Regions from separate parts of the Enterocloster lavalensis genome, predicted to be linked through region 2. Evidence: riboswitches for the same ligand, from Rfam matches in the RefSeq annotation. Region 2 holds a riboswitch; the other holds the start of a gene.
What was found. A riboswitch is a leader RNA that binds a small molecule or an ion and turns the genes downstream of it on or off. The one in region 2 is predicted to bind thiamine pyrophosphate.
Positions count from the first base shown of each region.

Region 1: linked by a shared signal. The riboswitch ahead of ACK2JC_RS28125 (MTH1187 family thiamine-binding protein) and the one ahead of thiM (hydroxyethylthiazole kinase) in region 2 are both predicted to bind thiamine pyrophosphate.

Region 1 covers NZ_CP176637.1:6,259,140-6,263,139, reverse strand. The annotation lists gene ACK2JC_RS28130 (ABC transporter permease) at 161-931, opposite strand; gene ACK2JC_RS28125 (MTH1187 family thiamine-binding protein) at 900-1,196, opposite strand; TPP riboswitch at 1,273-1,379, opposite strand; gene ACK2JC_RS28120 (2-hydroxycarboxylate transporter family protein) at 1,527-2,828, opposite strand; gene ACK2JC_RS28115 (hypothetical protein) at 3,210-4,000, shown strand, end outside.
Region 2 covers NZ_CP176637.1:1,548,411-1,552,410, reverse strand. The annotation lists gene ACK2JC_RS06845 (bifunctional 4-hydroxy-2-oxoglutarate aldolase/2-dehydro-3-deoxy-phosphogluconate aldolase) at 1-175, shown strand, start outside; gene dgoD (galactonate dehydratase) at 219-1,367, shown strand; TPP riboswitch at 1,514-1,623, shown strand; gene thiM (hydroxyethylthiazole kinase) at 1,730-2,551, shown strand; gene thiE (thiamine phosphate synthase) at 2,538-3,179, shown strand; gene ACK2JC_RS06825 (HAD family phosphatase) at 3,176-3,838, shown strand; gene thiD (bifunctional hydroxymethylpyrimidine kinase/phosphomethylpyrimidine kinase) at 3,939-4,000, shown strand, end outside.

The DNA.
Region 1 (4,000 bases), 1.7 Mb from region 2:
CCGGCTAAACCTGTCCCGCCTGGCTGTGTCTCATCCTGTTTCGCTCTGCCGCCCGCGCTGCAGCCGGTCAGGTTCATACCTATGACCGCAGCGGCCACAGCGGCGGCAATCCAACGCTGTCTTATCATCTGCTTCCTCCTCAGTCCCATGTCCCAGGCCGTCAATCCCGATTGGAATTCTCCCAGGGCATGCATTTTTTCTGTAAACGCTCCACCGCCCACATGAGCAGCAGGCTGATGGCCGAGATCAAAATAATCACGGCAAACATTTTATCGAAGGCAAAGGCCTTTTTCACCCGCGTCATGTAGACGCCCAGCCCGCCGAAGCCTCCCAGCCACTCCGCGATCACGGCACCCACCACCGCGTAGGAGGCGGAGATTCGCAGGCTTGAAAAGAACTGTCCCAGGGCGCCGGGGAGCTTGATGTAGAAGAAAATCTGTCCCCGCCCCGCCCCCATGGCCCGCAGCAGGTTCACCGCGTCCGGGTCAGCGGACCGGAAACCGGTGAGCAGGCCCACGGTGATCGGGAAAAAGGTGGTGATCACGATCAGGATCACCTTTGGGGCCATCTCGTAGCCGAACCACAGCACCAGAAGGGGCGCGATAGCCACCGCCGGGACGGTCTGGGTCAGCACGATTAACGGATAGAATGCCTGATAGAGCCGGTCAAACCGGTCCATCAGCACCGCCATCACAAATCCGGTCAGAATTCCCAGCGCCAGGCCCAGAAATGCCTCCGACAGAGTGATCCTGGCGTGTCCCATGAGAGCGGGAAATTCCTGCACAAAGGCCCTCGCCACGGCGTTCGGCGAGGGCAGCATAAAGCCTTCCACAATTCCAAAACCTGTCAGGGCCTGCCACAGAATCAGAACGGCCAGGACCGCGGAGCAGGACCACAGTTTACTTGTGATGTTTGGTGACTTTCTTTTCAATGGTCAGCACATCTCCCTCCGGATGATAGGAAACCTTGATGTAGGCGGCCACGGACGGCGCGCCAGCCCGCACGGCAATGTGCTGGCATTCCTTCACAATGTCCATCAGTTCGTCGTAATCGCCTTCAATGGTGGTCTCAAAGGGTCCCACGTAATAATTGAGGCCCGTACTCTTAATATAGGCAATGACCTCGTCCACAATACGGATCAGTTCCTCGTTATTGTCCGCCTTCGGCAGAGACTGGATCGCTACGCTTGCATTCATGGTTGACTCTCCTCTTCTATTTCAGATGATTGTAATGTAAAAAGCCTGCCCGGATAAATCTCCGGGCAGGCGGTTACAGGCAGGGCCTTAACAGTGACTACGCTGGCATTATCCAGATCAGCTTCCAGGGTTCGGGGACTCGCCTCGTCTCAGCCGGATCGCTCCAGCACCCCTTTTATTTTCCGGTAATCAGCATACTACAAGATGGGCGGTTCGTCAATGGTTTTATTCCAGTGCAGTCCCCCTGCATCACCTTCCGCTTCTATAAAGAAGCGCCCCGCGGGGCATATAACCGCCGCAGAGCGCCTTTTACAACATGATTCAGTCTTATTATTTCAGGAAAGCCCCAAAGAGGATACTTCCGATGATCAGCACGATACCGCCGCCCAGACGGGAGGAAAGCTGTGCGTATGCGATCAGGCCCATTCTCTTGGCAGCGCCCAGAACAGCCAGGTCGCCGGAGCCACCGCGGTTGGCCATGCAGAGGCCTGCGGTGATGGCGGAGTCGATGGGGAAGAATCCTACCAGGTAACCTACGATTGCGGAGCCGATGATGGCGCCGATTACGATCGCCAGAGCGATAACCACGTTGCCGGGGGTGATGGCCTTGGCCAGCTCAATGATGTTGGTGTCAACGCCCACGCCTACCATGATGATCAGGATCAGGTTTGCGGTGAAGAAGGACTGCAGCTTCTTGGCGGCAGCGCGGATGTTGTCCGGCACAATGCCGGCAGCAGCAACGATGGCCACGAAAATGATCATGTAAGCGAACTGATGGATGGCAACGCCGCCGATGGTGGGAAGCAGAGCCTTGGCAAACAGTCTGCCCAGAGCGTAGAAACCTACGGCCAGGAAGAATGCGCCGCCCAAATCCTTCATGGAAACTTTTACCTTCTTGTCCTCAGTGGCAAAATCGCCGCCCTTGCGGATCAGATTGGTACCGTTGCCGGTCCAGCTGGGCTTCATCTCGCCAACCTTGCGCAGGATAGCGGCGGTCAGGATGGCGAAAATGTTGGCGATGGTCAGAATCGTGATGGCAAAGGAATAGTAGTTGGCCGCCGCGTCGCCGGTGACGGTCTCATAAATCTGGCTTAACGGCACCGCGCCTGCGCCATTTCCGCCGCCCATAACGGGAAGCACATACTTTAACATAACGTTGGTGGGGGAAACCCCAAAGATCAGTCCGGCCAGGATTCCCAACACGCCGGCGCCCAGCAGGCCGCCGAAGATCGCGGGGATGTAACCTGCGAAGGAACGGATCAGGAGCTTGCGGTCCAGAGCCAGAATGGAACCGGTGATCAGGAAGATGATAAAGAAGGACAGGAAGTCCGCCTCGTCCATCACCATGACCATGGCGTCCGCGTATTTCTGCGGAATTATGTTGTAGGTGAACAGGAACGCGGATACCAGGAATGCCAGCACCAGGCCGCCGCCCACATAGCTGTTCCAGAACGGAATGCGCTCGCCGATCTCATTGCAAAGGATACCGATGGACAGCATCAGTGCAAAGGAACCGGCCAGATCCGTTGACAGTGCGCCGGTCGCCGCCGCCGCAATGACAATGAGCATGATCGCGCCGCAAAGCCACCACTGGAGTCCATAGGGTTTTACTACTTTTGTTTCTTCAGACATAAATTTCCCCTCCATAAATATAATTTTCGTTAGATGCAGTTCAGAATAGCAGGCGAATATAAAATATGTATAAAGATTATATATTTTTTGTAAATTCGCCGTGAATATTCCGTTAATGGGATCATAACATAAGGGCAAATTGATTGCAATTACAAATATGTTTATGTAAATCATAGGAGAAAACTTATAGGCCGGTCCGCCGTTCTCCTTGATCTTCCGGCGGAACAATGATATCATCTTACAGGGGACGGCAAAACATCTTAGAGAATTTGTAAGTTTTTCTTCAAAATCCGTCCATGAATGTTTAATATACTATAGAATAATAGAGTCAAACCCTGCGCCGTACGCGTCAGGCCCTGCGAAAGAAAAGGAGGATTACATATGAATACACCCCAGAAAGTTTTGATCGGAGCAGCTGCGGCTGCCATTGTCATCGGAGGCGTGGCCATCGGCCTGACCTTGCAGAAAACCCCGGACAAGCTGGATATCTCCACCATTCACACGGAAGCCCCCACTGAGACCATGGCTCCCACCACCCAGGCGGTCACCACCGAGGCCCCCACTGCGGCGGAAAAAGCGCCCGACGACGCGGGAACCGCCACCAGCGTGACGGCCACCCTGGAGACCTACACAAACGGCAAGGTGTCGATCCAATATCCGGTCGTGGATAAGATGGACGATGCCAATATGCAGGCCAAGGTCAACGAGCTTCTCAAAAACAACGCCCTCTCCTATATCAAGGCCGTGGGTGTGGACGAGAGCAAGGATGCTCTGTCCGTCAAGTGCGAGGTTATCTCAGTAGACCGCAAGCGTCTGACCGCCACCTACACCGGAACCTATTCGGCGGAGGGAGCGGCCCACCCCGTGAACGTGTTTTACGCCAACACCGTGAATTTGAGCCAGGCGCTGGATCTGGGCTTCAGTGATTTCACCGACGCCTACACCATGGCGGGTTACGTGCTTAGCGACGACGTGGAGTTCGCCGGGCTGTCGGCCGAGGAGGCCAAGGCGGTGCTGGAGTACCGCAGCACCCTGACCCTGGAACAGCTGACCGAAATCTTCAACAACGCGGACTTCCCCCTGGCCTCGGCGGACAAGTGGCCGGAGTCCTTCAGCTATGAAAAGCGCGGAACCGTCTGCTTTTCTCTCCCGGTTCCCCACGCCCTGGGCGA
Region 2 (4,000 bases):
CGTGAGCGCGGACAACATTGAAGAGTTCTTCCGCCGGGGCTATCTGGGCGCGGGCCTGGGCAGCAATATTATGCCAAAGGAAGCGGTTAAGGCTAAGGACTGGAAGGCCTGCGCCGCCTATGTGGCGGAGCTGGTGAAACGGGCCAACGCGGGCAGGGCGGCTTACAAGGGCTGAGTGTTGGCTGTTCTGAAATTGTCAAAAGGAGAAGGAAAAATCGATGAAGATCAAGTCAGTGAACACATATCTGGTGCGTCCCCGCTGGGGATTTGTGGAAATTTGTACGGACGACGGTCTGTGCGGCTGGGGGGAGGCCGTGCTGGAGGGCCATGCGGCCACGGTACAGGCCTGCGTGGAGGAGATGAGCGAGTACCTGATCGGGGCCGATCCCAGACGGATTGAGGATATCTGGACCACCCTGTACCGGGCTGGATTTTACAGGGGCGGCGGCGTGCTGATGAGCGCCATCGCGGGTATCGACCAGGCGCTGTGGGATATCAAGGGCAAATATTTTAACGCGCCGGTGTACGAGCTCATGGGCGGAGCCTGCCGGGACCGCATGCGGGTTTACAGCTGGGTGGGCGGCGACCGTCCCACGGACGTGGGCGCGACCGCAAAGGAGCGAAAGGACGCCGGGTTCACGGCGGTGAAGATGAACGCCACCGAGGAATTGCAGTATATCGACAGCTACGAGAAGGTGGACCAGGTGCTGGAGCGGGTAGCCGCCATCCGGGAGTCCTGCGGCAAGTATTTCGGCATCGCGGTGGATTTCCACGGCCGGGTGCACAAGCCCATGGCCAAGATACTGGCGAAGAAGCTGGAGGAGTTCGATCCCATGTTCCTGGAGGAGCCGGTGCTCTGCGAGTATATGGAGCTGTTTAAGGAGATCGCGGACTGCTGCAACATCCCCATCGCCACCGGCGAGCGTCTGTTCACAAAATATGATTTCAAGCGCCTGTTTGCCAGCGGCGGAGTGGATATTATCCAGCCAGACCTTTCCCACGCGGGCGGAATCACCGAGGTGAAGAAGATCGCGGCCATGGCCGAGGCCCACGACGTGGCGCTGGCTCCCCACTGCCCCTTAGGCCCCATCGCCCTTGCCTCCTGTTTGCAGGTGGACGCCACCAGCTACAACGCGGTGATCCAGGAGCAGAGCATGGGCATCCACTACAATGTGGGCAAGTCTGTTCTGGACTATGTGAAGAACAAGGAGGACTTCGCGTTCGTGGACGGCTATGTCCGGCTGCCGGTAAAGCCCGGTATCGGCGTGGAGGTCAACCGGGAGCTGGTGCTGGAGGAAAACCGCACGCCCCACAGCTGGAAAAATCCCGTGTGGCGCCACCGGGACGGCTCCATCGCGGAGTGGTGACGGGGGCCTGTACCCGGGAGCGCGGCGCCGTGGTTGCGCGGCGTCCATCCGGTGGCCTTCGGCGTTATTTCTCCGGCGGTATTCCGGCGGCATTTGTCAAAAAATGCTTGAATAATCTGCAAACCAGTGTATAATAGAGTTCGTAAAATCAAAAAGCGGGGAGCTCACAGTAGTGGGCTGAGAGGAAGCTGAGACTGCTTCGACCCTTAACCTGATTTGGATAATGCCAACGTAGGGAACCATAGCCACTTGTATCATATCGCTGTGATGCTGCCTTTCATTGGTTGCATCGCAGCTTTTTTATTGGATGCAATGGACCGATGGTCCGCCAGCGCGGCCGGAGAGAAAGAGGAGGAAACACAATGTTTAAAACCTGTCTGGAAAATGTGAGGAACACGGTACCCCTGATTCACAATATCACCAACTATGTCACGGTCAACGACGTGGCTAATGTGCTGTTAGCATGCGGCGCAAGTCCCATTATGGCCGACGACGAGGGGGAAGTGGAGGAGATCACCGCCATCTGCAGCGGCCTCAACATCAACATCGGCACCCTGAACAGCCGCACCATTCCGTCCATGCTGAAGGCGGGGAAGGCGGCGCAGGCCCTGAACCACCCGGTGGTTCTGGACCCGGTGGGAGCGGGGGCCAGCACCCTGCGCACCGAGACGGCCAGAAGGTTGATAAGGGAGATCCGGTTCACCGTTGTCCGCGGCAATATGTCTGAGATCAAGACGCTGGCAGCGGGCAGCGGCAACACCCGGGGGGTGGACGCCAGCGTGGAGGACGTGGTGACGGAGGACAATCTGGAATCCGCAATCGCCTTTGTGAAGGATCTCTCCGCCAGAGACGGGGCCATTGTGGCCGTGACGGGGGCCATCGATCTGGTGGCGGACGCTGAGCGCTGCTATGTGATCCGCAACGGCCGCCCGGAGATGGGAAAGGTCACCGGGACCGGCTGCCAGCTGTCCGCCCTTACGGCTGCCTACGTGGCGGCAAATCCCGGCAACTGTCTGGAGGCCGCGGCTGCCGCGGTCTGCCTGATGGGGCTGGCCGGGGAGATCGGTTTTTCGCGTATGGCGCCTGGGGACGGCAACGCCGCTTACCGCAGCCGCATCATCGACGCGATCTGTAATATGGACGGCCGGGAGCTGGAAAGGGGGGCAAAATATGAGGTGCGATAAAAAGGATTTGCTGTTGTACGCGGTGACGGACCGCAGCTGGTTAAACGGGGCCACGCTGTATGAGCAGGTGGAGGCGGCCCTCCGGGGAGGAGCCACCTTTATCCAGCTGCGGGAGAAGGCGCTGGACCAGGAGCATTTTCTGGCCGAGGCCAGGGAGCTAAAGACGCTCTGCAGGCGCTTTGGGGTACCGTTTCTGATCAACGACAACGTCGAGATCGCAGCCGCGGTGGACGCGGACGGCGTCCATGTGGGCCAGAGCGACATGGAGGCCGGGGATGTGCGCGCCAGGCTTGGCGCAGACAAGATCATCGGCGTTTCCGCCCAAACGGTGGAACAGGCGCTGCTGGCGCAACAGCGGGGCGCGGACTACCTGGGGGTGGGAGCTGTGTTTCCCACCGGAACCAAGCAGGACGCCACGGACGTCCCCTATGAGACGCTGCGGGACATCTGCCGCGCGGTGGACATCCCGGTGATCGCCATCGGCGGGATCAACCGCGGAAACGTGGGGATGTTGGCGGGCAGCGGAATCTGCGGCGTGGCCGTGGTCAGCGCTATTTTCGCCCAGAAGCAGATCGAAGCCGCCACCGCGGACTTAAAAGCGGCGGTGGAGCAGATGGTGAACACATGATTGCCGGGGCCATTTTCGACGCGGACGGCACGCTGCTTGACTCCATGCCCATCTGGGACAACGCCGCGGCCCTGTATCTGGAGGGATTGGGGTATGTCCCGGAGCCGGGGCTGGGGAGAATTCTCTATCCTATGTCCATGGCCGAAGGCGCGGATTACCTGATCGCCCGCTACGGCCTGTCCCAGAGCCGGGAGGAGATCATTTGCGGCGTCAGCGCTGCGATTGAGGACTTTTATTTCCACCGGGTCCAGCCCAAAGCCGGGCTGGAGGCGTTTTTGCGGCAGCTGCAGGAGCGCGGGATTCCCATGGCGGTCGCCACCTCCAGCGACCGGCGGCTGGTGGAGGCAGCCTTAAAACGGCTGGGGCTGCTGTCGCGGTTTAAGGGCATTTTCACCTGCGCCCAGGCGGGGGCGGGTAAATCCAGGCCCGACGTGTACCACCTGGCGAACCGCAGCCTGGGCGGACCCAAACCGCAGTCCGTCTGGGTCTTTGAGGATGCGTTTTTTGCCGCCTCCACCGCCGGGCGCGCGGGGTACCGGGTAGCCGTGGTCCGCGACCCGTCCGCGGATGGGGACCGGGAACAGCTGGAACAGCTGGCGGATTACGCCATGGAGGATTTTACGGATTTCAACGGCTTTTACCAACAGGCCTTGAAATAGAACAACAGACCGGCGGCAGATTGGGGGCACCACCTTCTGTCGCCAGGAGCGCGGCGGACATCGGCGCGCTCTGACAAAATTAATGCGAAGGGAGAACAAAATGAACACAGCATTAACAATCGCTGGAAGCGATTCCAGCGGAGGCGCCGGCATCCAGGCAGA